2 regions of the Streptomyces sp. NBC_01264 genome follow, and region 2 is predicted to be linked to the other one. Evidence: predicted binding sites of a transcription regulator. Region 2 holds the regulator's gene; the other holds the start of a gene.
What was found. The regulator HspR, encoded in region 2, represses chaperone genes until heat shock. The targets are predictions, from matches to a motif close to TTGAGNNNNNNNNNCTCAA.
Positions count from the first base shown of each region.

Region 1: the regulator HspR is predicted to act here: its motif matches at 10,901-10,919, upstream of lon (endopeptidase La).

Region 1 covers NZ_JAPEOX010000001.1:6,448,694-6,462,869, forward strand. The annotation lists gene OG435_RS30315 (HAMP domain-containing sensor histidine kinase) at 1-149, opposite strand, end outside; gene OG435_RS30320 (response regulator transcription factor) at 146-889, opposite strand; gene OG435_RS30325 (glycoside hydrolase family 3 protein) at 1,229-3,022, opposite strand; gene OG435_RS30330 (MFS transporter) at 3,187-4,530, opposite strand; gene OG435_RS30335 (TetR/AcrR family transcriptional regulator) at 4,679-5,338, shown strand; gene OG435_RS30340 (hypothetical protein) at 5,390-6,025, opposite strand; gene OG435_RS30345 (hypothetical protein) at 6,319-7,626, shown strand; gene OG435_RS30350 (sulfurtransferase) at 7,914-8,783, shown strand; gene OG435_RS30355 (DUF4097 family beta strand repeat-containing protein) at 9,023-9,808, shown strand; gene OG435_RS30360 (DUF6817 domain-containing protein) at 10,209-10,775, opposite strand; gene lon (endopeptidase La) at 10,942-13,338, shown strand; gene OG435_RS30370 (MarR family winged helix-turn-helix transcriptional regulator) at 13,457-13,897, shown strand; gene OG435_RS30375 (protein phosphatase 2C domain-containing protein) at 13,922-14,176, opposite strand, start outside.
Region 2 covers NZ_JAPEOX010000001.1:5,278,441-5,292,616, reverse strand. The annotation lists gene OG435_RS24655 (polyamine aminopropyltransferase) at 1-147, opposite strand, end outside; gene OG435_RS24650 (DUF2617 family protein) at 314-925, opposite strand; gene OG435_RS24645 (hypothetical protein) at 1,355-1,606, opposite strand; gene OG435_RS24640 (pyridoxal phosphate-dependent aminotransferase) at 1,744-2,928, shown strand; gene OG435_RS24635 (mannosyltransferase family protein) at 3,047-4,228, shown strand; gene OG435_RS24630 (YbjN domain-containing protein) at 4,232-4,786, opposite strand; gene clpB (ATP-dependent chaperone ClpB) at 5,020-7,605, opposite strand; gene OG435_RS24620 (pyridoxamine 5'-phosphate oxidase family protein) at 7,706-8,152, shown strand; gene OG435_RS24615 ((2Fe-2S)-binding protein) at 8,303-8,614, opposite strand; gene OG435_RS24610 (hypothetical protein) at 8,614-8,850, opposite strand; gene OG435_RS24605 (helix-turn-helix transcriptional regulator) at 8,963-9,979, shown strand; gene OG435_RS24600 (heat shock protein transcriptional repressor HspR) at 10,129-10,581, opposite strand; gene dnaJ (molecular chaperone DnaJ) at 10,583-11,770, opposite strand; gene grpE (nucleotide exchange factor GrpE) at 11,810-12,478, opposite strand; gene dnaK (molecular chaperone DnaK) at 12,478-14,176, opposite strand, start outside.

The DNA.
Region 1 (14,176 bases), 1.2 Mb from region 2:
GTGGCCGTGCGCAGGGCCACCATCAGCAGCCCCGTGGTGATGAAGACCGACACCACCACGAGCGTGCCCAGCTTGGTCTTGATCGAGAACGGGGAGAAGGGCCGCAGCACCCCGGGCGGCCGCTGCCCCGGCGGCCGGTAGCCGCTCACGGCTGCGCCGGGGTCTCCAGGGCGTACCCGACGCCGTGAACCGTACGGATCCGCTCGGCGCCGATCTTCCGGCGCAGCGCCTTGATGTGGCTGTCGACCGTACGGGTCCCGGATGCGTCGGCCCAGTCCCAGACCTCGGCGAGCAGCTGCTCCCGCGAGAGCACCGCCCGCGGGGTCCCTGCCAGGCACACCAGCAGGTCGAACTCCGTCGGCGTCAGGTGCACGTCCTCGGTGTGCACCCGGACCCGGCGCTGCGCGTGGTCGATCTCCAGATCGCCGAGGCGCAGCGTGGCCCCGCGCGGGGCGTGCGCGGCCACGTTGGCCCGCTCCACCCGCCGCAGCAGTACGTGGACCCGCGCGGCCAGCTCGCGCATCGAGAAGGGCTTCGTCATGTAGTCGTCGGCGCCGACCCCGAGGCCGACGAGCATGTCGGTCTCGTCGTCCCGGGCCGTGAGCATGAGCACCGGAACCGGCCGCTGGGCCTGGACCCGGCGGCAGACCTCCAGGCCGTCGAAGCCCGGCAGCATGACGTCCAGGACCAGGAGATCCGGCAGCCAGCCCTCGGCCGCGGCGACGGCCGCCGGCCCGTCCGCGGCCGTCTGCACCTGGAAGCCCTCGGCGCGGAGCCGCGCCGCGATGGCCTCCGCGATGGTGTGGTCGTCCTCGACGACGAGCACCCGCCGCTGCGCGCCGGGGGTGGCCGCGGCGCCGTTGTGGGTGGTGGTGTGCGTCTGTTCCATGTCCCGCCCCTGAAGATCCCGCGTGGTAGGGGTGCAGCGTAGAGGAGCGGTCGGGCTCCGGCTATGACGGGTTCGCTGCGCGGGTTCGTTGCCGGGGCCTCTGCCCCCCGGCCTGCGGCTCAAACGCCGACGGGGCTAGATCTTGGCCACTGCCGGTCCGCAGGTGAGGGCGGTCGACGGGCAGATCCAGCCCCGCCGGCGTTTGAGGCGCGGGGTCCGGGGCGGCGCCCCGGGGGCTCGGGCGGAGCCCGGGCCCGGCGGGTCAGGGCGGAGCCCTGGGAACGATGGAAGGGCGGGTAGGGGACGGCCCCGCAGGGCTCCGGGGCTCCGGCTACGGGGCTACAGGGTCAGGCCGTGGCCGTGCGGGAAGACCGGGTCGGCGGTGTCGTTCGGGACGTCGGGCCGGGAGGCCGCCACCGCGGCCATCGAGCGCGGGAGCTCGAAGGGCAGGCGCCCCTCCGCGGCGGCCCGGCCGAAGGCCACGTCCAGGAGGGCGGCGTCGGACGCCCCGTAGTCCGCGATCAGCGCGGCCGCCCGCTCCGCGATCTCGGGGATCACCGCGGCCCGCTCCAGGTTGATGCAGACCAGGGTCGGGACGGCGTCCAGGAGGGACAGGATCCGGTCGAGTTCCGGCTCGGGGAAGGCCAGTGAACCCGAGTGGAAGAAGGACTCGAAGATGTTCGTGCGGGGCTCGTGCGGGGTGCGCAGCCGCAGCACCGCCAGGGCCGCCTCGGCCGGGTCGGACACGACGTCCCCGTACGCCGCCGCGACGTCCGCGTCCACGTCCCTGACGTACAGCTTCGGCCGGCCGGACACGGGCAGGGTGTTCCCGGTGTTGGTGAGCACCGTCAGGGAGCGCCGCTGGGCCGCCGCGCCGACCGCCGTGAAGTCGGCGCGGCCGACCGTCTCGGCCGCCGCGTCCGGGTCCACGTACGGGTTCTCGAACAGGCCGAGGACGAACTTCTCGCGCAGCAGCCGGCGTACGGACGCGTCGATCCGGGCCTCGGTGACCCGGCCCGAGCGGACCATCTCCACGATGACCGCGGGGCACTGCTCGCCGCCGAACTGGTCCGAGCCCGCCTCCAGCGCGCGGGCCGCCCGCTCGGACACGCTCAGGTGCTCCAGGCCCCAGGCGCGGGCCGGGTGCGGCTCGCCGAAGATCGTCGACTCGGTGAGCAGGCCCCAGTCGGTGCACACGATGCCCTGGAAACCGAGCTCCTCGCGGAGCAGGCCGGTGACGACGCCCTTGTTGAAGCCGAAGCCGACCTCTTCCCAGTCGGTGCCGATGGGCTGGCCGTAGTACGGCATCATCTGCGAGCAGCCGGCCGCGATGGCCGCCTTGAACGGCTCCAGGTGGTGCTCGCGCATCCCGCCCGGGTAGATCTGCTCCTTGCCGTGCGCGAAGTGCGGGTCCTCGCCGTCCTTCTGCGGGCCGCCGCCGGGGAAGTGCTTGACCATCGCGGAGACCGAGGACGCGCCGAGCGCCTCGCCCTGCAGGCCCCGTACGTACGCCTGGACGAGCTCGCCCGTCAGCTTCGCGTCCGAGCCGAAGGTGCCCGACTGGCGGGCCCAGCGCGGCTCCGTGGCCAGGTCGATCTGCGGGTGCAGGGCGACACGGAAGCCGACGGAGAGGTACTCGCGCCGCATGATGTCGGCGAACTCGAAGACCAGCTCCGGGTCGCCGATCGCGGCCATGCCGATCGCCTCGGGCCAGGCGGAGAAGGCGCCGGCGTTGAAGGAGGCGCCGACGTTGTCGGTGAAGGAGTGGCGGGGATCGGTCGACAGGGTCACCGGGATGCCGAGGCGGGTGGCGGCGGCCATCTCCTGGACGGCGTTCTGCCAGGTCGCCATCGCGCGGGCGCCGTAGCTGCCGAGGAGGTTGAAGTGGGTGAGGTGGCGGCCCTCGATCAGCTCGGGGGTGGTGAACGGGAGGATCGAGCCGTCGGTCTCGGTGACCGGGGTGCCGTCCGGGTTCATCATCAGCATCGAGTGGAAGAGCTGGCCGGCCTTCTCCTCCAGGGTCATGCGGGAGAGCAGGTCCTCGACGCGGTCGTCGACGGGGAGGGTGGCGTCCCGGTAGGGGAGGGGGGCGGGGGTGCCGGGGGTGCTCGGGGTGGCCGGGGCGGTGTTCATGACGGTGCTCCTGAGGAGGTCGGTCGCGCGGGAGGTCGCGGGGGTGGACGACTGTGCGGGTGCGGGTGCGGGTGCGGGTGCGGGTGCGGGTGCGGGTGTGGGGGCGGGCGCGGGCGCGGGTCCGGGTGCGTGGGCGGCGGCGGGTCCGGTCGGGTGGCGGGCCGTCACTTGACCGAGCGGATCAGCTGGACGAGGGCGGCGCCGACGGCGGCCGCGATGCCGCCGACGAGGAAGAGGGAGCCGTAGTTGCCCCCTCCGCCGAGGGCGAGGACGAACGGCGCGAGCATCGGCACGAGGGACTGCGGGAGGGCGTTGGCGATGTTGAGGACGCCCATGTCCTTGGCGGCGGTCTCCGGGTCGGGCAGGACGGCGGCGGCGAGCGCCACGTCGACCGCGAGGTAGAGGCCCTCGCCGAAGCCGAAGACAGCCACGGCGAAGAGGAACATTCCGAAGGTGCCCGCCGTGGCGATCAGCAGCAGCCCGACGCCGATGACGAAGGCGGAAGCCAGCACGAAGGGCTTGCGGCGGCCGGTGGCGTCGGACAGCCAGCCGCCGGCGAGGGAGCCGACCACGACACCGCCGACGGTGACGAGGGTGGTGGTGAACATCTTCGAGGCGACCTCGCCCTCGGCGACCCCGAGGCGGTCCATCAGGAAGTACACCTGGTAGCTGGTCACGCAGGCGATGCCGATGAAGACCAGGAAGCGGCTGGCGAAGTTCCACGAGTAGTCGGGGTTCTTGCGCGGATTCACCCAGAAGCTGTGCAGGAACTCCCGCCAGCCGTACGGGGCCACGGACTCGGCGCGGGCCGGCCGGTCGGGCATCACGGCGGCCAGGACGCACACCCTGAGGACGCCGACGACGGCCGGGACGATGAAGGCCAGCGCCATGTTGTCCGTGAAGAGCCGCGCGAGGAAGCTGCCCGCGACCATCGAGACGGACAGCATCATGCCGACCATGCCGGAGACGCGGCCGCGCTGGTGATCCGGGATCAGGTCCGGGATGCAGGCGGTGACCATGCACAGGGCGGCGTTGCAGCCGAGCTGCGCGAGTGCCCAGCCGATCAGCAGCGTGGTGACGTCGGAGCCGAGGCCCACGACGGTCAGTCCGACGGCGGCCACCATCATGCCGCCCACCAGCCAGGGGCGGCGACGGCCGAACCGGCTGGTCGTGCGGTCGGAGAGGGCGCCGAAGAGCGGGTTGCCGACGAGGGCGAGCAGCGCTCCGACGGAGAGCACCTTGCCGAGGGCGGCGCCGCGCTCGGCTTCCGGGACGATCTGGGCCACGCGCAGGGCCAGGGTCACGACGATCGGGGTGAAGACGGCGATGCAGACGCCGAGCTGGGCGGCGACCAGGCCGAAGATCAGCTTGGCGGGGGCGTCGGCGGGGGTGCCGGCCGCGGCGGTGACCGGTGCGGTGACCTGGGCGCCGGCCGGGAGGGCCGGTGTGGCCGGATCGGGTCGGTCGGTGGCTTCGAGTGCGCTTCCGGGGTCCTGCGTGAGCGGCATGGGGGCTCCAACGTCTCCGCGTCGGCCTCGTCGCCGACCGGGCGGTTTCACCGTAGGCGCGAAAACCATGCACCCACTAGGTTTTCGTGGAGTGAGCTGGATCACTGCATCGGGATGGCCGGAAACAGTCGGGTTTAGGGTGGTCCGCATGGCACAGGACAAGGGCCGAACGGCCCCCAAGGCGGCGGCCGCCCGGGGCGGCTACGCGGTGGGCGACGCCCGTCGCCAGAAGATCCTCGACACCGCCGTCGAGCACTTCGCGCAGTGGGGGTTCCACGCCTCCTCGCTCGCCCGGATCGCCAACGACTGCGGGATCACCCAGGGCGGCCTGCTCCACCACTTCCGCGGCAAGGAGGACCTGCTGCTGTCCGTGCTGGCGCAGAGCGAGCAGCACGACGTCGAGCGGCTCTTCAGCGGCCCCGGGGAGGAGGCGCCCCCGGTCGCCGCGCACTTCGCCGCGGTGGTCGCCCTCGCCGAGGAGAACGCCCGCCGGCCCGGGCTCGTACGGATGTACAACACGCTGGTCGGCGAGTCCGGGAACCCGGGCCACCCCGCGCACGCCTACTTCCGGCAGCGCTACGACCGGGTCCTCGGCTACAGCGTCGGCCTGCTCCGGGCGGGCGTCGAGCGGGGCGAAGTACGGCCGGACACGGACTGCGGGGCCGTCGGCCGCGAGACCATCGCTGTGATGGACGGGTTCCAGATCCAGTGGGTGCTGGACCCGGAGGGCGTGGACATGGCGGTCCTGCTCCGCGGCTACCTGGACCGGCGGTTGCGGGAGATCACGGTGGCGGGAACGGGGCTGTGACGGGGCGGTGGCCGGGGCGGTAGGGGTGGTGCCGGGCTTTCTTCAGCTGTGTCAGCGCGACTCGAAGGACGGCAGCGCGCCCAGGACCCCCTGCAGGGGCCGCGGCAGCGTGGTCTGGTCGGCGGCGACCTCGTAGCCGCCGTGCCGGAAGGCGTACGTGAACGAGTCGAAGACCGGTTGGGCGGGCATCGAGATCCGCGGCAGGCGGGGGAAGTCCGCCTCCTGGAGTGCGGTGCGCAGCTTCGCGAGGGCGGACGCCGAGAGCTTGCCGTGGTCGACCGTCTCGGCCTTGGCGTTCAGTCGCAGGAACGATCCGTCGCCCTTGATGATCAAGGTGCTGGTCTTTCCGGCGAGGCCCCCGCTACGGGTGACCGCGACGAGCGTCTCGTCCGCGCGGGGCGGCGAGGCGCTGGGTGCGGGGGCGGAGGTGCTCGGGGCGGGAGGCGGGGCGGGAGCGGTCGTGCCGGTGCCCGGGGCCGGGCTCTGGCCGGCGCTCTGACCGGGGGACGGAGTCCCCGGGGCGTCCGTCGCCGTCCCGGAGGGGTCGGCCGTGGCGGTGCCGGTGCCCGTGCTCGCGTTCGTGTCCGGCTTCGGCTTCGGTGAGGCCCCGTCCCCCGACCCGTCGGAGGAACATCCGCCCAGGGCCGCCACCACGGCCAGCGCCACGGCCGCCGTCGCCCAACCCACTCGCCCACCACGTGCTCGCACGCCCCACCCCCGCAGGTATCCGGCTCGAACCCCGAGTATGGAGTCAGCACCACCCGCACGGATAGCACCCGGAGGCCGACATCCGCCGCTTCGCCCCTTGGCGCTGGCTGCCGCCGCTCACCGCTTTCGCCCTCGGCCTCTGGGGCCTTTCGCGGGGCGGCTCCCTGTGGCGCGACGAGTCCGTCACATGGCAGGTCGCGCACCGCCCGCTCGGGGAGCTCTGGGAACTGCTGGGCCAGGTCGACGCCGTCCACGGCCTCTACTACCTGCTGATGCACGGGGTCTTCGCGGTCTTCGCGGCAACGGGCACCACCGCCTCCGACCCCGGCCTCTGGCCCCTGCGCCTCCCCTCGGTGGCCGCCACCGCCCTCGCCGCGTCCGGCGTGGCCGCGGTGGCGCACCACCTGGCGGGCGGGCGGCGCGGCGGGGCCGCCCGGTCCGGGGGCGCGGAGCCGTCCGGGGACGCCGGCCGAGTCGGCGGTGCCGCGGGCCGAGTCGGCGGTGCCGCGGGCGCCGGCCGGGCCGGGCACGCCGACCTTGCCGACCGGGTCGCGTTGTTGTCCGGGGTCGCGTACGCCCTGCTGCCGCCCGTGCAGATGTACGCCCAGGAGGGACGCTCGTACGCCTTCGTCGCCGCGGCCGTCGTCTGGGCCGCGTACCTGATGCTGCGCGAGCGCTGGGTCGCCTACGCCGTGGTGCTCGTGCTGGGGTGCTGGCTGCACGAGTTCGCCGTACTGGCCCTGCCCGCGCACGCGTTCGCCGCCCGGCGCTCGCGCGGCTGGCGGTTCGCGGCCGGGGCCGTCGTGGTCGCGCTGCTGCCGCTCGCCCTGGTCAGCGCACGGCAGGCGCAGCAGCAGCTGGGCTGGCTCGGGCGGCCGAGCTGGCAGGACTGGGCGGCGTACGGAGTCCTCGCGGCCGCCTCGCTGCTCCTGGCCCGCGGAGCCGCGCGGGAACTCGTACGGGTCGCCCTGCCGCTGGCGCTGCTGCCCCCCGGGCTGTTGCTCGCGATCTCACTGGTGCACCCCTGGTACGTGGACCGGTACGTCCTCTACGCCCTCGCCGGCTTCGCCCTCCTCGTGGGGGCGCGGCTCGCCACGGCGCGGGGGTGGTGGGTGTGGCCGCTGGTCGGGGTCCTCCTCGTCCCGGTCGGGTTCTGGTCCGCGTGGCTGCGTACCCCCGAGAGCCGCAAGGACGACGCGCGGGCGGTGGCGGCGGCCGTCCGCGAGGCCGCGCGCCCGGGGGACGCGGTGCTCTTCCTCCCCTCGCGGCGGCGCGAATGGCTGCTGTCCTCACCACAGGTCTACGGGTCCCTGCGCGACCTCGCCCTGTCCGGCACCCCGGCGGCTTCGCGGAGCCTCCAGGGCGTGGAGCGGACCCCGGAGGAGATCCGGGTGGCCCTGCTCGACCCGGCCGTCGACCGGGTGGTCGCCCTGCTGGACCCGGCGGGGCAGCCGCTGGACGGCTACCCGGCGGAGGCGGTGAAACGCCAGACGCTGGTCTCCCACTTCGACCTGTGCTCCGTGCGGGACGTGCGCGGCGCCCGAGTGGCCCTCTTCGCCAAACCGGGCGACTGCCCGTAGCCGGGGCGGGGGCCACCTGTCCGCTCCCGGCCGTGCCATGCCCCCCCGGCGCCGAGGGGCCCGATCAGGGGGAGGGCCGTTGCCGCTCCGGGGATCTGGGAACCCCCGGGCCCTTCGGTCTCCGTAGATGAGCGCCCAGGGCCCGTGGTGCCCTGCCCCGGGGGCGGTGGGCCGGGGGAACCTGCCCCCAGGGTGGGTGCGTTCGTGGGAGGCGGGGGAGCGGGAGGGAGGATGGGCGGTGGGCCGCGGAGCTTGCCGGGGTCGTCGACTTCTGCCGGAGGTGCCGTATGGATGCAGCCCGCCCCCGATTCAACTCCCCCGTGCCCGTGCCGCCCGGCCCCCTCGTCGACGGGGACTGGCTCGCGGAGCGGCTCGGCATACCCGGACTCGTCGTCTTCGACGCCTCCGTCGGGCCGCACCGCGACGCGGACCGGCGCATTCCCGGGGCCCGTCCCTTCGACCTCGACGGCGCGCTGTCCGACCACACCGCCCCCGCCCCGCACACCATGCCCGGCCCCGACGCCTTCGCCGAGGCGATGCGTGCCCTCGGCGTCGACGACAGCGGCACGGTCGTCGCGTACGACGGCGCCGGCGTCTACTCCAGCGCCCGCGCCTGGTGGATGCTGCGCAGCATGGGCTTCGACCGGGTCGCCGTCCTCGACGGCGGGCTGCCCGCGTGGCTCGCCGCCGGGCGGCCGGTGGAGGAGCGCCCACCGGGGTACGAGGGCCCGCGCGGCTCCTTCACGGCCCGGCCCCGCGCCGGGCTGCTGGTGGACGCCGCCACCGTGTCGGCGGCCCTGGCAGATCCGGCCGCAGCGGTGCTCGACGCCCGGACCCGCGAACGCTTCGCCGGTACCGCACCCGAGCCCCGCCCGGGCCTGCGCGGCGGCCACATGCCGGGCGCGGTCAGCCTCCCCTTCGGTGAACTCCAGCGCCCCGACGGCCTGATGCGCCCCGATGCGGAACTCCGCGCGGCCTTCGGAGCAGCGGTGGGCGAGCGGGAGCGGCTGTACTTCAGCTGCGGCTCCGGGGTCACGGCCTGCGTGCTCGCCCTGGGCGCGGACCTGGCCGGGTACAAGGACCTCGCGGTCTACGACGGCTCCTGGAGTGAGTGGGGCGTCCCGTCCCCGGACCGACCGGTCGCGCAGGGGAGTTAGGCCGTCGCTCCCGGATCCGGCCCGGCCCGCGCCGCCCGGCACCGGACGACGCGGGCCTGACCGGCAAGATCGGAAGGATACGGCCCAGGACGGCCCGCCTCCGGATCCCGCCTCCGGCTCCGCGCCGCCCGGCAGGCGGCCCCGCGCCGTCTCCGTCCGCCGCCCGGGGGATAACCCCACCCCGGATCCGGGCACGTGCACCATGCCCCCGGGGCCACCGCGCGGGCACGATCGACACCATGACCACGAAGACGCGCCCGCGCGCCACCAAGGCCACCGTCACTGCCACATACACCGCCGCGGCCCTCGCCGCCGGTCTGCTGCTCACCGGTTGCTCCTTCGGCTCGCTCGTCTCCCGCGGCGGACCGGGGAACACAGCGAGCGCGGACACGACGGTGGCCGAGGCCGTCACCGCGGTCGACGTCTCGGACGCCGGCAGCGGATCCATCGAAGTGGTCGCCGGTTCCGGCCCGGGCGTCACCGTCCGCCGTACCGTCCACTACCGCGGCGACACCGTGCCCCAGCCCGCGCAGAGGCTCTCCGGGGGCGTGCTGACCCTCACCAACGGCAGCTGCTCCGGCCGCTGTTCCGTCGACTACCGGCTGGAGGTGCCGGCCTCCGCGACGGTCCGCGCCGAGAGCGGCAGCGGCCGCGTCACGGTGGCGGGAGTGGCCGCCGCCGACGTCACCACCTCCTCCGGCTCGGTCCGGGCGGACCGGATCGCCGGCCCGCTGACGGTCCGTACGTTCTCGGGCTCGATCGCCGCCGAGGAGCTGGCCGGCCCGGCCGCGGACGCCCGCTCGTCCTCCGGCGACGTCCGCCTCGCCTTCGGGAAGGCACCGTCCTCGGTCGCCGTGGAAACCAGCTCGGGCGATGCCGAGGTGAAGGTTCCCGCCGCCCCGTATGCCCTCGACCTCTCCACCACCTCCGGCGGGCGCGAGATCACCGTCCCCGCGGACCCGTCCGCGACCGCCCGCGTCGCCGTACGGACCACGTCGGGCGACATCACCGTCTCGGCGGCCTGATCCGCGTCTCGCCCGGATCCCCATGGGGTTTCGAATTCCCCTTCCCGCACGGCCCCGCGTGTCTCGCGTGCGGGTGCGTCCTCCTGCACCTCCACCACGAGCGGCTGAGGTGGACGAGAACGCGGGTCGGGGTGGCGCCTCGAGCAACTACTACGTCAACCTGTCCGGCTACGGGTCCTCGACGACGAGGTCAGCTCTGTCCGGTACCTGCTGGTCGTCGCGTCGGCGCCGCTGATCGGCCTGCTGACCGGCGTGCTGACCGGCGTGCTGACCGGCGTGCTCGACGGCCTCTACCCGGCCCGCCGCGCGGCCCGCGTCGAGCCGGTGGAGGCCCTGCGGCAGTGAGCACCGGCAGCCGTCCCGCGCTGCCGCCGGGCCGCCCCGGCGGTGCCCGCGCGGGTCAGCCGAGTACGGCGGTCACCTCGCGGCGGGCCGTCTCCGACAGCAGGGGGGACCACCGGGTGAACAGTTCGAGCAGACCGGCCCCGTTGCGTTCGCGGAAGGACGCGTTCACCTTCGCCAGGTCCAGCTCGTTGGCCGCCGTGAGCTCGGCGAAGTCGCGGCGCTGCTGAGGGGACGGAACGAACTCCTCGCCCGTGAACCGGTCCCGGAAGACTACCGACGCGTCGTCCGGTGCGGCGAGGCCCGGGTAGGAGGCCTTGCGGTCGCAGCTCGCGTAGAAGTAGACGAGCTGCTCGGCCTCCGTACCGATCGCCTCGGTGAGGCGGGCCCGTTCGGAAAGCTCCAGGAGTACCAGAGGCAGCCCGTCGGTGCCGTAGAAGGCGTGGCACAGTGCCGCGGCCCGGAGCGCCGGCCGTCCGCCCCAGGCGTCCACCAGTGCCTCGACGCGCAGCAGGTGGGTCAGGAGCGTGCCGCCCGAGTGCTTGGTGGTCTCCGCCCCCACCTCCTTGAGCAGGGCTATCGCCGGTGAATCGGTGGGTGCGTGCGCGTTCTCGCTGTGCATCATGCGCCCATCATGACGAGCCGCCCGCGCCCCGCGCCCGGCGCGATCGGCATGCGGACACCCTGCGGCCGTCCGAGTGTTCGCCCCCGGCGAACGGCACTTGGGGAACATTGGGGAGCTCACATGCATTGAGTCGGCATAACTCAACTTCACTGCCGGAGGGAACATCATGGCTTCGACGTCCGTAACGCTCACCCTGCCCGTGCTGCCGCTCGACGACGAGGTCGTGCTGCCCGGGATGGTCGTTCCGCTGGACCTGTCCGACGCCGAGGTGCGGGGCGCCGTCGAGGCCGCCCAGGCCGCCGCCGCGGGTGGCAAGCCGAAGGTGCTGCTCGTGCCCCGGGTCGACGGGAAGTACACGGGCACCGGCGTCCTCGGGACCGTGGAGCAGGTGGGGCGGCTGTCCGACGGGGATCCCGGGGCCCTGATCCGGGGGCGCGGCCGGGTCCGTATCGGGGCCGGGACGACCGGGCCCGGGGCCGCGCTCTGGGTCGAGGGCGAGACGGTGGACGAGACCGTGCCCGATCCGCTGCCCGGGGCCGTCGCCGAGCTCGTCAAGGAGTACAAGGCGCTCGCCACCAGCTGGCTCAAGAAGCGCGGGGCCTGGCAGGTCGTGGACCGGGTGCAGCAGATCGAGGGGGTCGGGGCCCTCGCGGACAACTCCGGGTACTCCCCGTTCCTGACCGTCGAGCAGAAGGTGGAGCTGCTGGAGACGGCCGACCCGGTCGCCCGGCTGAAGCTCGCGGTCAAGGCCCTCAGCGACCACCTCGCCGAGCAGGACGTCGCCGAGTCCATCGCCAAGGACGTGCAGGACGGCGTCGACAAGGTCCAGCGCGAGTTCCTGCTCAAGCGGCAGCTCGACGCCGTGCGCAAGGAGCTGCGCGAGCTCAGCGGGGAGAAGGAGGGGGAGGAGTCCGACGACTACCGGGCCCGGGTCGAGGCCGCCGACCTGCCGGAGAAGGTACGGGAGGCCGCCCTCAAGGAGGTCGACAAGCTGGAGCGCTCCAGCGACCAGTCCCCGGAGGGGTCCTGGATCCGCACCTGGCTGGACACCGTCCTCGAACTGCCCTGGAACGAGCGGACCGAGGACGAGTACGACATCCGGGGAGCGCGCGCCGTCCTGGACGCCGAGCACGCCGGGCTGAGCGACGTGAAGGACCGGATCACCGAGTACCTCGCGGTGCGCAAGCGCCGCTCCGAGCGCGGGATGGGCGTCGTCGGCGGCCGCCGCGGCGGGGCCGTACTGGCGCTCGTGGGCCCGCCCGGTGTCGGAAAGACCTCCCTCGGGGAGTCCGTGGCCCACGCCATGGGGCGCAAGTTCGTCCGCGTGGCCCTCGGCGGCGTCCGCGACGAGGCCGAGATCCGCGGGCACCGGCGTACGTACGTGGGCGCGCTGCCCGGCCGGATCGTACGGGCGATCAAGGAAGCCGGGTCCATGAACCCGGTCGTCCTGCTCGACGAGATCGACAAGGTCGGCTCCGACTTCCGGGGCGACCCGGCGGCGGCGCTGCTCGAAGTCCTCGACCCGGCCCAGAACCACACCTTCCGGGACCACTACCTGGAGGTGGAGCTGGACCTGAGCGACGTGGTGTTCCTCGCCACCGCGAACGTGCTGGAGGCCATCCCCGAGGCCCTCGCCGACCGCATGGAACTGGTCCGCCTCGACGGCTACACCGAGGACGAGAAGGTCGTCATCGCCCGCGACCACCTGCTGCCCAGGCAGCTGGAGCGCGCCGGCCTGGCCGTGGAGGAAGTGGTCCTGGAGGAGGACGCGCTGCGCAAGCTGGCGGGGGAGTACACCCGCGAGGCGGGCGTACGCACCCTGGAGCGTTCCCTCGCCCGGCTGCTGCGCAAGGTGGCCTCCCAGCACGAGCTGGGGGAGCGGGAGCTGCCGCTGCGGATCGGCGCCGACGACCTGCGGGCACTGATCGGGCGGCCGCACCACGTACCGGAGTCCGCGCAGGACCCGGCCGAGCGGCGGACCGCGGTACCGGGCGTGGCCACCGGCCTCGCCGTGACCGGGGCGGGCGGCGACGTCCTGTTCGTCGAGGCCTCGCTGGCCGATCCCGAGACGGGCGCGGCCGGGCTCACGCTGACGGGCCAGCTCGGAGACGTGATGAAGGAGTCGGCCCAGATCGCGCTCAGCTTCCTGCGCTCCCACGGCGCCGAGCTGGAACTCCCGGTCGCCGACCTGAAGGACCGGGGCGTGCACATCCACTTCCCGGCGGGCGCGGTGCCCAAGGACGGCCCGAGCGCGGGCATCACGATGACGACGGCGCTGGCCTCGCTGCTGTCGGGCCGGCAGGTCCGCACGGACGTGGCCATGACCGGGGAGGTCTCGCTGACCGGGCGGGTCCTGCCCATCGGCGGGGTCAAGCAGAAGCTGCTGGCCGCGCACCGGGCCGGGCTGACCACCGTCATCATCCCGAAGCGGAACGAGGCCGACCTGGACGACGTTCCCGCGGAGGTGCTGGCAGGACTGTCGGTGCACCCGGTGACGGACGTACGGCAGGTCCTGGAGCTGGCCCTGGCCGCGGACGAGGTCTCGGTGACCGTGGCGGCCTGATCCGGGCACCGTCCGGGCGGGCCGGTGGCCCGGGGATTCCCGCTCCGGCGGGGCCCCGGGCCCCCGGCGTACCCGCTGCGAAATACTGGTGGCCCACCCACCAGCGAAGGAGCGGGCCGTGCACGGGACCGAAGACCAGGAGTTCCTTGCCCTGGAGCGGGAGCTGTCCGTCTTCCTCCGACGGGCCCGCGCCTCCTCCGGGGAGATGGCGCGCGAGCTGCACCCGGAGCTGGAACCGGCCGCGTACGGGCTCCTCGTACGGCTGGAAGCCGCCGGGCGGCAGCGGGCGACCGAGCTCGCCGCCTACTTCGGGGTCGGCAAGGCCACCATGAGCCGGCAGCTGCGGGCCCTGGAGGTGCTGGGCCTGCTGGCCCGCGAGCCGGACCCGGCGGACGGGCGGGCCTTCCTGGTCGGGCTCACGGAGGAGGGCCGGGAGCGCTTCCTGCGGGTGCGGGGCGCCCGGCGTGAGCAGTACATGCGCAAGCTCGCGGACTGGGACCGCGGAGAAGTGGCGGAACTGGCGCGGCTTCTGAACCAGTTGAACGCAGGAGGGGAGTAGCTCCCCTTCCCGTGGCTCCCCTCCTCACAGCTCCGCGTAGGCCGCCGACGCGTCGTCGTGGCGCTTGTCGCGGCGGTGCGGCCGGCCCGGGTCCGATTCCAGCGCGCGGACCCGGTCGATCAGGGACTGCGCCCCTTCCTTGCACAGCACCGCCAGGCATTCGGCCCAGTCGCCCTCCCCGAACGTGTCCGTCCACCGGCTGGCCCCGTCCGTGATCGCCGCCACCGCCCGGACCTCCGCGCGCGGCGTCCGCCCGGTCACCGCCCGGGCCGCCACCTG
Region 2 (14,176 bases):
GAGCCCGCAGGCGGCGCAGACGAACACGGTGGCCAGGACGAGGAGTCGGCCGGTCCTGGGCCGTACGGGCAGGGCGGCCGGGACGCGGGCCACACCGCGCGGCTCCGGAGCCGAAAGCACCCCGCGCGGGGCGGAACGGTCGATCATGAAGCGAACCGTACGTCACCGCCTGCTCGCATCCGGTCACCCACATGGGTGTAAGTGGCGCACTGGTTCGGGCAGTTGGCGTAACCGCTCGGCAACTCCGCTACCCCTGCGACCTCCGCGACCCCGGGGGCCCCGGATCGGCGCCGGCGCCCCCGAACGGGACGGCCTAGATCAGCACCGGCGCCTGGGCGCCCAGCTGCACGGCGCCTGCCGCGTCCACGACCGCCCCGGCCCCGGCCCCGGCCCCGGCCCCGGCCCCGGCGCCAGCCGCCGCGGTCCGTACGCCCACCCGGGTGCGGGTGGCCACCAACTGCCCTTCCTGCGGATACGCGTGCCAGGTCCGCCACCGGACCTGGCCCTCGTAGCGCTGCGCGAGCATGGCGGTGAAGGCGTGCGGGTCGCCCGGGAAGGTGCCGGCGAGCCCGTTCGGGTGGTCCGCGACCAGTGCGAGCAGCTCCTGGGCCCGCCCGGCGAAGGAGCCGCGCGAGAGGTTCTCGACCCGTGCGGCGAACTCGTACTCCCAGTCGCCGACGCGCTTGGCCACGCCGAGCGGGAGCGGGGTGCTGCTGCCGGGCATACAGGCGACGGTCTCGGAGCAGAGCACGTCGCCCTCCTCCAGGAGCACCTGGTGGGAGGCCCCGAGCAGGCGCAACTCCACTTTCGCGTCTCCCAGTTCGAGATTCAGTACGGCCAGGGCGGGCAGCCGCTCCCGACCCAGGGCCCAGGCGAGATCGGCGGCACGCGTGTCGGTATAGGTGGTCTGGAGGGTCGTGAGCATGAGTCGGCTCCGCAAACGCGCGAGGGAGATGGGCCGGGGCCCGCCAGCGGTAGTCAACGGGTGGGGGGACACCGGCACGGGTCCACAGGAAGTCCAGGGAGGTCCGAGGACTGGTCTACTCAACCGAGGGAATCATGAAAGGCACGGCACTCACAGCGTTTTTACCCAAGTTGCAGGGGTTTACATCCCCTCGGGGGCTACACAGTTCACGTGTTCAACCACATGCCGCCCGTACGCCGTAATGCGCGGGCGTGACGTCCGAACAAGAAGACGCCCGACGGAAGTTGTGCCCGGCGGGCGCCTCACGTATGCGGGATGCGGTACGAAGCGGTCCGGCCCGAAGTGGTCCGGTGGGAAGGTGGTCCGGTACCGAGTGGTCCGGTGTCGGATCCATGGACCTTTGGACCCATGGATCCATGCTGCCCCGTGTCAGCTGGAACCGCATCCTCCGCCGCCCCCGCAGGACGAGGACGAACCACAGCTGGACGAGGAGGAACCGCAGCTGGAGGAGGACGAGCCGCACGAGGAGGAGGAACCCGAGGAGCCGCTCCCGGCCCACCAGCCCGCACCGCCACCGGCTGCACTGCCGCCCCCGCGGCCCCGGCCGCCGCCTCCGGACTTGACCGCCACCACGACGATCACCACGACCACCGCCACGAAGATCACTATTCCGAGGATCATCCCCCGACCCCTCTCTGCTCCCCCGGCTCCCCGGGGTGCGGGATCCCCTTCGTCCCGCGTGCTGGGGGGATGCCCGTGCCGCACGCGACCCAAAGCACACTTGAGCAAGTCCAGAGCTTCCCCGCAGGATTGCGCCCATGAGCGCTCCCGAACGCACCAACGGCCCCGCCCGCCCCTTCCTCAACCGCAGGCTGGCGGCCTTCGGCACCACGATCTTCGCGGAGATGTCCGCCCTGGCCACCGCCACGGGATCGATCAACCTCGGCCAGGGTTTCCCCGACACCGACGGCCCCGCCGAGATCGCCGAGGCGGCGGTGCGCGCGATCCGCGACGGCCGCGGCAACCAGTACCCGCCGGGCCCCGGCGTTCCGGAGCTGCGTACGGCGATCGCCGCCCACCAGCAGCGCTTCTATGGCCTGACCCACGACCCGGACACCGAGGTGCTCGTCACCGCCGGAGCCACCGAGGCCATCGCGGCCTCGCTCCTGGCCCTGCTGGAGCCGGGCGACGAGGTCATCGCCCTGGAGCCCTTCTACGACTCCTACGCCGCCTGCATCGCCATGGCCGGGGCCGTCCGGGTGCCGCTGACCCTGCGCGCCCCGGACTTCCGCCTCGACGTGGACGCGCTGCGCGCGGCGGTCACCCCCCGCACCCGCCTCCTGCTCCTGAACACCCCGCACAATCCGACGGGCACCGTCCTGACCCCCGCCGAACTGGCCGCGGTCGCCGAGCTGGCCGTCTCCCGCGACCTGCTGGTCATCACGGACGAGGTGTACGAGCACCTGGTCTTCGAGGGCGTCCACACCCCGCTGGCGAGCCTGCCGGGCATGCGCGAGCGCACGGTCACCATCTCCTCCGCCGGCAAGAGCTTCTCCTTCACGGGCTGGAAGGTCGGCTGGGTGACGGGCACGCCCGAGCTGGTCACGGCGGTCCGGTCGGCGAAGCAGTTCCTGACGTACGTGTCCTCGGGCCCGTTCCAGTACGCCATCGCCGAGGCCCTCGCCCTGCCCGACGCGTACTACGACTCCTTCCGCGCGGACCTGGCCGCCAAGCGCGACCTCCTCTCCGACGGCCTGGCGGCCGCGGGCTTCGAGGTGTTCCGCCCGCAGGGCACCTACTTCGTCACCACCGACATCACCCCCCTCGGCGAGCACGACGGCCTGGCCTTCTGCCGCGCCCTGCCGGAGCGCTGCGGGGTGGTGGCCGTCCCGAACCAGGTCTTCTACGACGACAAGGCCGCCGGCGCCTCCCACGTCCGCTGGGCCTTCTGCAAGCGGACGGACGTCCTGGAGGAGGCGGTGGAGCGGCTGCGGCGGCTCTGAGCCGGGTGTGCCTCGAAACCGGCGGCTCCGCGGCCTCGGCGGCCCCGGCAGCGGTGGCGTCGTAGTGTTTCTTCCTCGTGGCGACTCCGACCCGGAGCCACCCAGAAAGTCGGGACGCATGGCGACGCAGACGCTGACGAACGGCACGCGGCCCCGGCGGTTCGCCGGCCGGGCCGCCGGGCGGGTCCCGGGTGTCCTCCTCGCGCTCGGGGTGTACGCGGCCGTGCGCGGGGCCGGGGTGCTGGCGGTGGCCGTGGCGGCCCGGTGGACCGGGCGCAGCCCCTTGCGGGTGCTCGGGGAGTCCTGGGACTCCGTCTGGTACCTGCGGATCGCCGAGCACGGCTACGGCCGGACCCAGATCTACCCCGGCATCGGGTCCGTGCAGAGCGACTCCGCGTTCTTCCCGCTCTACCCCGTCCTGATCCGCTGCGCCTCCCTCGTGCTGCCCGGCTCCCTGACCGTCGCCGCGCTGGCCGTCGCCTGGATCGCCGCGGGCGCCGCCGCCGCGGGGGTGTACCGGGTCGGGGAGCACCTGCTCGGGGCCCGCGCCGGGGTGCTGCTCGTCGCGCTGTGGGCCGTGCTGCCGCACGCCCTCATGGTGACCCTCGCCTACACCGAGCCCCTGCTGACGGCCTTCGCCGCCTGGGCCCTGTACGCGCTGCTGCGCGGCCGCTGGGGGTGGGCGGCGGGGCTCGCCGTCCTCGCGGGGCTGACCCGGCCTACCGGGATCGCGGTCGCGGCGGCCGTGACGGCTGCCGCCGCCTACGAGATCTGCCGGCGGCGGGGCCGCGCGCCCGCGGCGGTGTGGGCCGCCGGGCTGGCCGCTCCCGCGGGCTGGGCCTCGTACGTCCTGCTCGTCGGCGTGCACCGGGGGGATCCGCTCGGCGGCTACTTCGCCGTCCAGAGCGGCTGGGGCTCGCGCTTCGACTTCGGCGCGGGCGCGCTGCGCTCGGCACGGCACGCGCTGGGCTCGCCCGGGAGCGTGGAGCTGGCCACGACCGTGACGGTGGTCCTCCTGGTGGCCGCGCTGGTGCTCGCCGGGCTGCTGGCGGCCGACCGGAGGATCCCGCTGCCGCTGCTGGTGTACACGGGCGTGCTGCTGGTGATGACCTACGGCGGCGCCGGCTTCTTCGAATCGAAGCCGCGCTTCCTGCTGCCCGCGTTCCCGCTGCTGCTGCCGGCGGCGGCCCTCATGGCGAAAGCCCGGCCGCGCACCGCGGTCGTGGTGACCGTGGTGCTGGCCGGGCTCTCGTACGCGTACGGGCCGTACCTGCTGCTCGCGTCCGGGGTGGCGCCCTGAGACCTAGTTGGTCTCGCTGTCGCCGTCCTCGCCGTCCTTCTTGTCGCCCTCCGCCGAGTCGACTTCCTTCTCCAGCCCGAACTGCTCGACGAGCCACTTGTCGAACTCGATCGACGCGCGGACCCAGCTGACCGTGGAGGACACGAAGTGCTCCAGGTTCACGCCGGTGCCGATCAGCATCTGCGCCTCGCCGATCAGGCGGACGGAGCCGTCGTCGTGCGTGTGGCTGTAGACCTTCGGCCACAGCGTGCGGCGGTTCCAATCGTCGATCGACTCGAGGAGCTGGGGCTTCTCGTCGATCTTGTGCGGGCGGTCGTAGAACGTCCGCACGGAGAAGACCTGCTGCTCGTCCTCGCCGCGGAACATGAAGTACGTGCGGAAGTCCTCCCACGGCGCCGCGAGGTCACCCTCGTCGTCGACGACGTACTTGAGCTCCATCTGCTCCAGGAGCTGCTTGACCAGGTCCTGGTCGGGGACGACGGGGCCCGCCGGTCCAGTGGCCTGCGGATCGGGCTGCTGCCCTCCGAAGTTCGGAATCGAGGCCGGGTCGATGCTCACCGTGTGACTTCCCTTCGTGCGGATGCCGCCATCCTCCCCCATCGCGCCCACCTCGTGTCCACCCCGGAAGGTCCCGATCCGCGCAGGGCGGACAGGAGTATGGCCCGGGTAAGCCGGGCCCCGGCGGTCCCGGGGCCCGGCTGAGGCGGTATTGCGCCGGATTGCAGCTCCTTGTCACCGCGAAGTGGCGCGGACGGCGCCGACGCCGCGGCCGGCGCGGACGGCGCGGATCGCTACAGCGCCCTGCCCACCAGCAGGTCGTCGCCCACCACCGACACGCGGACGGTGTCGCCGTCGCGGACCTCGCCCGCGAGGATCTCCTTGGCCAGCCGGTCGCCGATGGCCGTCTGGATCAGGCGGCGCAGGGGGCGGGCGCCGTACGCCGGGTCGTTGCCCTTGTCCGCCAGCCAGGCCAGGGCCTCGGGGGTGACGTCCAGGCCCAGGCGTCGGTCGGCCAGGCGCTTGGCCAGGCGGCCGATCTGCAGCTCGGCGATGTGCGTCAGCTCGGCCCCGCTCAGGGCGGAGAAGACGACCAAGTCGTCGAGGCGGTTGAGGAACTCCGGCTTGAAGGAGGCCCGCACCACGTCCAGGACCCGGGCCTTCTTCTCGTCCGCACCCGTGGACGGATCCATCAAGAACTGCGACCCCAGGTTCGAGGTCAGGATCAGGATGGTGTTGCGGAAGTCCACCGTACGGCCCTGGCCGTCCGTGAGGCGGCCGTCGTCGAGGACCTGGAGCAGGACGTCGAAGACCTCGGGGTGGGCCTTCTCGACCTCGTCCAGGAGGACGACCGAGTACGGGCGCCTGCGGACCGCCTCCGTCAGCTGACCGCCCTCCTCGTAGCCCACGTAGCCGGGCGGGGCGCCGACGAGACGGGCCACGCTGTGCTTCTCGCCGTACTCCGACATGTCGATGCGGATCATGGCCCGCTCGTCGTCGAAGAGGAAGTCCGCGAGCGCCTTGGCGAGCTCCGTCTTGCCCACGCCCGTGGGGCCGAGGAAGAGGAACGAGCCGGTCGGCCGGTCCGGGTCCGCGATGCCCGCGCGGGTGCGGCGTACGGCGTCGGAGACGGCGCGCACGGCCTCGCCCTGGCCGATCAGGCGCCGGCCCAGCTCGTCCTCCATGCGGAGCAGCTTCTGGGTCTCGCCCTCCAGGAGCCGGCCGGCCGGAATGCCCGTCCAGGCGCCGACCACGTCCGCGATGTCGTCCGGGCCGACCTCGTCCTTGACCATGGTGTCGCGCGCGACCTCGGCCTCGGCCTCGGTGGCGTCGACGAGCTCGCGCTCCAGGGCCGGGATCTCCCCGTAGAGCAGCTGGGAGGCGGTGTCGAAGTCCCCGTCGCGCTGGGCGCGCTCGGCCTGGCCGCGCAGGTCGTCCAGGCGCTCCTTGAGCTCGCCGACCCGGTTGAGGGACTGCTTCTCCTTCTCCCAGCGGGCGGTCAGGCCGCGCAGGTCCTCCTCCTTGTCCGCGAGGTCCTTGCGGATCTTCTCCAGCCGCTCGCGCGAGGCCGGGTCCGACTCGTTGTTCAGGGCCAGCTCCTCCATGCGCAGCCGGTCGACCGAGCGCTGGAGCTCGTCGATCTCCAGGGGGGAGGAGTCGATCTCCATCCGGAGCCGGGACATGGATTCGTCGACGAGGTCGATGGCCTTGTCGGGCAGGAAGCGGGAGGTGATGTAGCGGTCCGAGAGGGTGGCCGCGGCGACGAGGGCGCTGTCGTTGATGACGACCTTGTGGTGCGCCTCGTAGCGTCCCTTGAGCCCGCGCAGGATGGCGATGGTGTCCTCGACGCTCGGCTCCGCCACCAGCACCTGCTGGAAGCGCCGCTCCAGCGCCGGGTCCTTCTCGATCCGCTCGCGGTACTCGTCGAGGGTGGTCGCGCCGACCATGCGCAGCTCGCCGCGGGCCAGCATGGGCTTGAGCATGTTGCCCGCGTCCATGGAGGAGTCCCCGCCGGCGCCCGCGCCGACGACCGTGTGCAGCTCGTCGATGAAGGTGATGATCTGGCCGTCGCTGGACTTGATCTCCGCGAGGACCGTCTTGAGCCGCTCCTCGAACTCGCCGCGGTACTTGGCACCGGCCACCATCGCGCCGAGGTCCAGGGAGACCAGCCGCTTGTTCTTCAGCGACTCGGGGACGTCGCCCTTGACGATGCGCTGGGCCAGGCCCTCGACGACGGCGGTCTTGCCGACGCCGGGCTCGCCGATGAGCACCGGGTTGTTCTTCGTCCGGCGCGAGAGCACCTGGACGACGCGGCGGATCTCGTGGTCGCGGCCGATGACGGGGTCGAGCTTGCCCTCGCGGGCGGCCGCCGTGAAATCGGTGCCGAACTTCTCCAGGGCCTTGTACTGGCCCTCGGGGTCGGGGGTGGTCACCCGCCGCCCTCCTCTTGAGTTCTCGAAGGCGGCCAGCAGCTTCTTGGCGGTCGCGCCCTGGGCGGAAAGGAGCTCGCCGGCCGCGCCGCCCTTGGCGGCGAGGGCGATGAGCAGGTGTTCGGTGGAGAGGTACTCGTCGCCGAGCTTGCCGGCCTGCGCGTCGGCCTCGGCCAGTACGGCGAGCAGCTCGCGGGTGGGCTGCGGGGGCGCGACCGTGGAGCCCGTGACGCTGGGCAGGGCGGCGAGCAGCCGGTCCGCTCCGGCGCGTACGGCTGCCTGGTCGGCGTCGGTCGCGGCGAGCAGGTCGGTGATGTTCTCGTTGTCCTCGCCGGCGAGGAGCGCCAGCAGCAGGTGCGCGGGCGTCAGGTCCGCGTGCCCGTCCTTGACGGCCCTGGTCGTGGCCGCGTTGAGCGCGTCCCGGCTCCTGTTGGTCAGCTCGGCATCCACGTGCGCCTTCTCCCTTCCCTCTCCTGTGTGTGCTTTACATGAGTAACCTGCACAAAGTTGAGTCTATTCCACTCAAGGTGGAGGGACGTACCCTTCGCGCATGTCGACTCCCAGCCCGGCCGGCACGGCCCGCCCGACCCAAGACGTACTCAACCCGACGCCGGACTACCTCGCCTTCTGGCGGGAGCGGCACATCTGCACGCTGACCACCCACCGCCCCGACGGCAGCCCGCACGTGGTCCCGGTGGGCGTGACGTACGACCCGCAGGCCGGGCTGGCACGGGTGATCAGCAACAAGCACAGCAAGAAGGTCCGCAACGTGCTGGCGTCGCAGGGCGACCCGCGGGGCGGGGCCCGGGTGGCGGTGTGCCAGCTGGAGGGGCGGCGCTGGGCGACCCTCGAAGGGCGCGCGGTGGTCCGTGACGACGAGGCCTCGGTCGCGGAGGCGGTACGCCTCTACGCGGAGCGGTACGGGCGGACGCCCTCGCCGAATCCGGACCGGGTGGTCGTGGAGATCAGCCTGGACCGGGCCATGGGGCGCGCCTAGCCGGCGGGGTCCGGCCGGGGCCGGTGCGATTCCGGTCCGGTCCGGCCTCTGGACACGGACATCACAGCGGCGCCATCGTGGTCAGGTCCACGATGGCGCCGCTGTGTGGGGGGTAGCGCCTGAGCGATCTGCAACGACAGGGGAATCGCTTCAGGCACTGCGGGGGGTGGCGGCGGAGTCGGGTTCGAAAAGTTGGTGGTCACGCTGGTCCAGATTGACGAAGACCATGCCGTACCGGATCTCGCAGCGGACGGGCTGCGGCGCGCCCCGGGGACGGCGCAGACAGCGGTAGGCACGGACGTCCTCGTCCTCTTCCCGCACCACGACGATGGGCTGGCCGAAGAGGGTGACCTTCAGCGAGTCGCCGGCGTAAGGAATGGCACTGGTGAGATCGATGAACTGCCAGCCGGAGCGGTATGCCGATGCCATTTCACGGCGGAATCCGTGGTCGTCGGGGGTCATCAGGAAACCTGCGCGGGGGTGGTGTTCCAGCCGAAGTCGTTCCCTGCGTCCTTCTGGACGGAGTCCCAGCCGAAGTCGTTGCCGACCTTCTTCTCGGCGGGCGCACTCGCACCGGCAACAGCGCTTCCCGTGTCCCCGTTGACGGCAGCGACTGCCCCAAAGATCGCGACGACGGAGAAAACAACGGCAAGCGCCGAGCGAAGCATTCTCTTATACATGGTCGGCTTCGTCCTCACTTGATGGAATCTTCTCCCCCGCACTGACAGACGATGGCTCATTCAGGCACGTCAGTGCCACAGGGACGATGCATCATGTTCTTACATGTTCAGGACCCTGGGGGGTGGAGATATGCCGCAGAGCGCAACAAACCCGACACATCACCACCCCGTCACGGAGATGTGCGCCGAGGGGACCCGGCTCTACGCGGCAGCCCTGAGCACCGGCCGCATCGCCCGCGGCGACGTCGTGAACGCCCCCTGCCTGCTGGAATTCGCCCTGTTGCGCCCCGACCCGGACGACGCGAACCAACTCCGCGCGGTTCCCCCGTCCATCGCACTCGCACAACGCCTCCACCCGATCGAACGCGAGATCCAGGACCGCCGGCGGACCGCCGTGGATCTCACCGACGCTTTCGAGCCGTTCCTCACCCTCAGTGCCCGGAGCCCCGCCAACACCCACGCCATCACGGTGCTGGAGGGATTCGACCAGATCAACGCCGCCATCGACCTGGCCACCGCCGAGTGCCACACCGAGGCCCTGACCGTCCAGCCGGGCGGCGCCCGGCCGACCTTCAGCCTCAGCCAGTCCCTGGAGCGCGCCTCGCCGATGATCGACCGCGGGGTGAAGATCCGCACGCTCTACCAGCACACCATGCGCCACAGTCAGGGCACGCTCGCCTATGTGGACAGGATCTCCACGGGAAAGGTCGAGATCCGCACACTGGAGGAGCTGATCGAGCGTCTCATGATCTTCGACCGCACGGTCGCCTTCATCCCCGCGAGCCATGACCGGCGCGTCGCCCTGGAACTGCGGCACCCGGGACTGATCGAGTACCTCATCAAGGTTTTCGAGCAGCTGTGGCGCAGGGCGGTACCGCTCAACGACAAGGTCACGTACACGCACAGCCCGGACGGGATCTCCGGAGTGCAGCGCTCCATCGCCCAGCTGCTCATCGAGGGGCACGTCGACGAGGCCATCGCCCGGCGCCTCGGCATGAACGTGCGCACCTGCCGCGCGCACATCGCCAAACTGGCCACCGCCCTGGGCAGCGGCAGCAGGGCCCAGCTGGGCTACCTCATCGCCGAGTCCGGCATCCTGCACGACTCGGGCCCCGCGGACGCCGAGGGGCTCACGGAGCCCCGCTGAGGGCCACGGGCGGGTGCGGGGCGGATACGGCCGGCGCGGACGCGCGCAGGCCCCGCCCAGGCCCTTCGAGAAGGGTCCGGACGGGGCCTGCGTACGTGGCGTGCGGCGCGCGCGGGCGTACCGGCGTACGTGTCCCGCTCAGCCTCCGCTCAGCCCAGCGGCCGCTTCGGAGCCGGCCGCCAGACGACCAGGGCGCTGCCCGGCTGCGGAGCCTGGTACGGGACCAGGTCGCGCCGGTACGAGGCGTGCACCTGGGCCTCTCGCTGCTGGAGGACGGCGGCGGCGCCGTCGACGGCCGTGGAGAGCTCGGCCACGCGCTGCTGGAGCGCGGCGACCTGGTTCTCCAGCTCGATGATCCGCTTGATGCCGGCCAGGTTGATGCCCTCTTCCTGGGACAGCGCCTGCACCGTGCGGAGCAGTTCGATGTCACGGGCCGAGTAGCGCCGGCCGCGCCCGGCCGTACGGCCCGGGGAGACCAGGCCGAGGCGGTCGTACTGGCGCAGCGTCTGCGGATGCAGGCCCGAGAGCTGGGCGGCCACCGAGATCACGTAGACCGGGGTCTCATCGGTGAGCTGGTACTGGCTCCTACGGCGGCCGTCCATGTCATGCTCCCTTCGCGGACTCGAACAGCGCGGAGCGCGGGTCCTCGGACTCGGTCGCCTCGCGGTACAGCTCCATGGCCTCGCGGGCCTTGTCGTTCAGCTCGGTCGGGACCGCGACCTCCACCGTCACGAGCAGGTCGCCGCGGGTGCCGTCCTTGCGGACCGCTCCCTTGCCGCGGGCCCGCATCGTGCGGCCGCCGGGGGTGCCCGGGGGCAGCTTCAGCGTCACCGAGGGGCCGTTCAAGGTCGGGACCTTGATGTCGGCTCCCAGCGCCGCCTCCGCGAAGGTCACCGGAACGGTCACCGTGAGGTTGTCGTCCTTGCGGCCGAAGACCGGGTGCGCGTCGACGTGCACGACCACGTACAGGTCACCGGCCGGGCCGCCGCGCTCGCCCGGAGCTCCCTTGCCGCGCAGCCGGATCCGCTGGGAGTCGGAGACCCCCGCCGGGATCCGGACCTGCATGGTCCGGGAACTGCGGGCCCGCCCGCTGCCCTTGCAGATGTCGCAGGGGGTCTCGGCGATGAGGCCGCGGCCCTTGCAGTCCGCGCAGGGGTCGGTCAGCGAGAAGCCGCCGCCGCTGCCGCGGGACACCTGGCCGGTGCCGACGCAGGTCGGGCACACGCGGGGCGTGCCGTTCTTGTCGCCGGTGCCCGAACAGGCCTTGCAGGGCGACTGCGAGGACATCCGGAGCGGGACCGTGGCCCCGTCCACCGCCTCCGTGAAGGAGAGGGTGACCTCCGATTCGATGTCCTGGCCGCGGCGCGGCTGGGTACGGGTGCCCGCACCCGCGCCGGCGCCGCCGCGGTTGAACAGGCCGCCGAAGACGTCGCCCAGGCCGCCGCCGGCGAAGCCGCCGCCCGCGCCACCCTGCTGCTGGCCTCCGAAGAGGTCGCCGAGGTCGAAGTTGAACGAGCCGCCGCCCCCGCCGGGACCGGGGCGGAAGCCCCCGTTACCGAACAGGGCGCGGGCCTCGTCGTACTCCTTGCGCTTCTTGGCGTCACCGAGGATGTCGTTCGCCTCGGAGATCTCCTTGAAGCGCTCCTCGGCCGAGGCGTCGCCCTTGTTGGCGTCCGGGTGGAACTCGCGGGCGAGCTTCCGGTACGCCTTCTTGATCTCGGCCTCGGTGGCGTCCTTCGGGACACCGAGGACCTTGTAGTAGTCCTTCTCGACGAAGTCCTTCGTGCTCATCCCCGGTGTCCCTCCTCTCGTACCTCTGTTTGTTCAGCTTCAGCCCTTGTCGGGGGCATCCGCGTCCTTGTCCGACGCGGACTCGCCTTCCGCCGCCTCGGACTTCGGCGCCGCGCCCGGCTGGGGCTCGGCCACCGCGACCCGCGCGGGACGGATCGTACGCTCGCCGATCCGGTACCCCGGCTGCAGGATCGCCACGCAGGTGTCCTCGGTGACGTCCGGCGCGTACGAGTGCATCAGGGCCTCGTGGATCGTCGGGTCGAAGGGCTCGCCCTCCTTGCCGAACTGCTGCAGGCCCATCTTGGCCGCAGCGGTCTCCAGCGATTCGGCCACCGACTTGAAGCCGCCGACCAGCTCGCCATGTTCCCTCGCCCGGCCGATGTCGTCCAGGGTCGGGAGGAGTTCCGTCAGGAGGGACGCGACCGCGATCTCCTTGACGGCGATCCGGTCCCGCTCCACCCGGCGGCGGTAGTTCTGGTACTCCGCCTGGAGTCGCTGGAGGTCTGCGGTGCGCTCGCCGAGCGCGGTACGGGCCTGGTCCAGCTGGGCCAGGAGAGCGACGTCCGATGCTGCTGCGGAGTCCCCGGCCGGGGCCGCGGCCTCCTCCTTGGAGGAAGCTGCGGCCTTCGGCTCGGCGGCGTCGTCTTCAGGCGTGCCGTCGGCGGGGACTTCGGGCTTCTCGTCGAAGCCCGGGGTCTCCTCCGACATCAGGCAGCGCCGCCCTTCGGCTTCTCGTCGTCCACGATCTCGGCGTCGACGACGTCGTCGTTGGCGTCGGCCTGACCGGCGTCACCGGTCGGCGCGCCACCGGCGGCCTGGGCACCGGCGTCGGCATAGATCGCCTGGCCGAGCTTCTGGCTGACGGCACCGAGCTTCTCGGTCGCGGTGCGGATCTCGGCAGCATCCTCGCCCTTGAGCTTTTCCTTCAGCTCAGCGATGGAGGCCTCGACCTCTTCCTTGACGTCGGCCGGGACCTTGTCCTCGTTGTCCTTGACGAACTTCTCCGTCTGGTAGACGAGCTGCTCGCCCTGGTTGCGGGACTCGGCCGCCTCCTTGCGGCGGGAGTCCTCGTCCGCGTACTGCTCCGCCTCCTGGCGCATGCGGTCGACCTCGTCCTTGGCGAGGGAAGAGCCGCCAGTGACGGTCATCTTCTGCTCCTTGCCAGTGCCCAGGTCCTTGGCAGTGACGTGCATGATGCCGTTCGCGTCGATGTCGAAGGAGACCTCGATCTGCGGGACGCCACGCGGGGCCGGCGGCAGGCCGGTCAGCTCGAACATGCCGAGCTTCTTGTTGTACGCCGCGATCTCGCGCTCGCCCTGGTAGACCTGGATCTGCACGGACGGCTGGTTGTCCTCGGCCGTCGTGAAGATCTCGGACCGCTTGGTCGGGATCGTGGTGTTGCGCTCGATGAGCTTGGTCATGATGCCGCCCTTGGTTTCGATACCCAGGGACAGCGGGGTCACGTCGAGGAGCAGGACGTCCTTGACCTCACCCTTGAGAACGCCCGCCTGGAGGGTCGCGCCGAGGGCGACGACCTCGTCCGGGTTGACGCCCTTGTTGGCGTCCTGACCGCCGGTGAGCTCCTTGACGAGCTCGGCGACGGCCGGCATGCGGGTGGAGCCGCCGACGAGGACCACGTGGTCGATCTCGGACAGGTTGATGCCCGCGTCCTTGATGACGTTGTGGAACGGCGCCTTGCAGCGGTCGAGCAGGTCCGCGGTCAGCTGCTGGAACTGCGAGCGCGTGAGCTTCTCGTCCAGGTGCAGCGGGCCCTCGGCGGACGCCGTGATGTAGGGCAGGTTGATCGAGGTCTCCGTGGAGGAGGACAGCTCGATCTTCGCCTTCTCGGCGGCCTCGCGCAGACGCTGGAGCGCCATCTTGTCCTTGGACAGGTCGACGCCGTGGCCGTTCTGGAACTGCTTCACCAGGTAGTCGACGACGCGCTGGTCCCAGTCGTCGCCACCGAGGTGGTTGTCACCGTTGGTGGCCTTCACCTCGACGACGCCGTCGCCGATCTCGAGGAGCGACACGTCGAAGGTGCCGCCACCGAGGTCGAAGACGAGAATGGTCTGGTCGTCCTTGTCGAGGCCGTAGGCCAGGGCGGCGGCAGTCGGCTCGTTGACAATACGCAGGACGTTCAGGCCCGCGATCTCGCCGGCCTCCTTCGTCGCCTGACGCTCGGAGTCGTTGAAGTAGGCCGGGACGGTGATGACCGCGTCCGTGACCTTCTCGCCCAGGTACGCCTCGGCGTCGCGCTTCAGCTTCTGCAGGATGAAGGCGCTCATCTGCTGCGGGTTGAAGTCCTTGCCATCCAGGTTGATCTTCCAGTCAGTGCCCATGTGGCGCTTGACGGAGCGGATGGTCCGGTCCACGTTCGTGACCGCCTGGCGCTTGGCCACCTCGCCG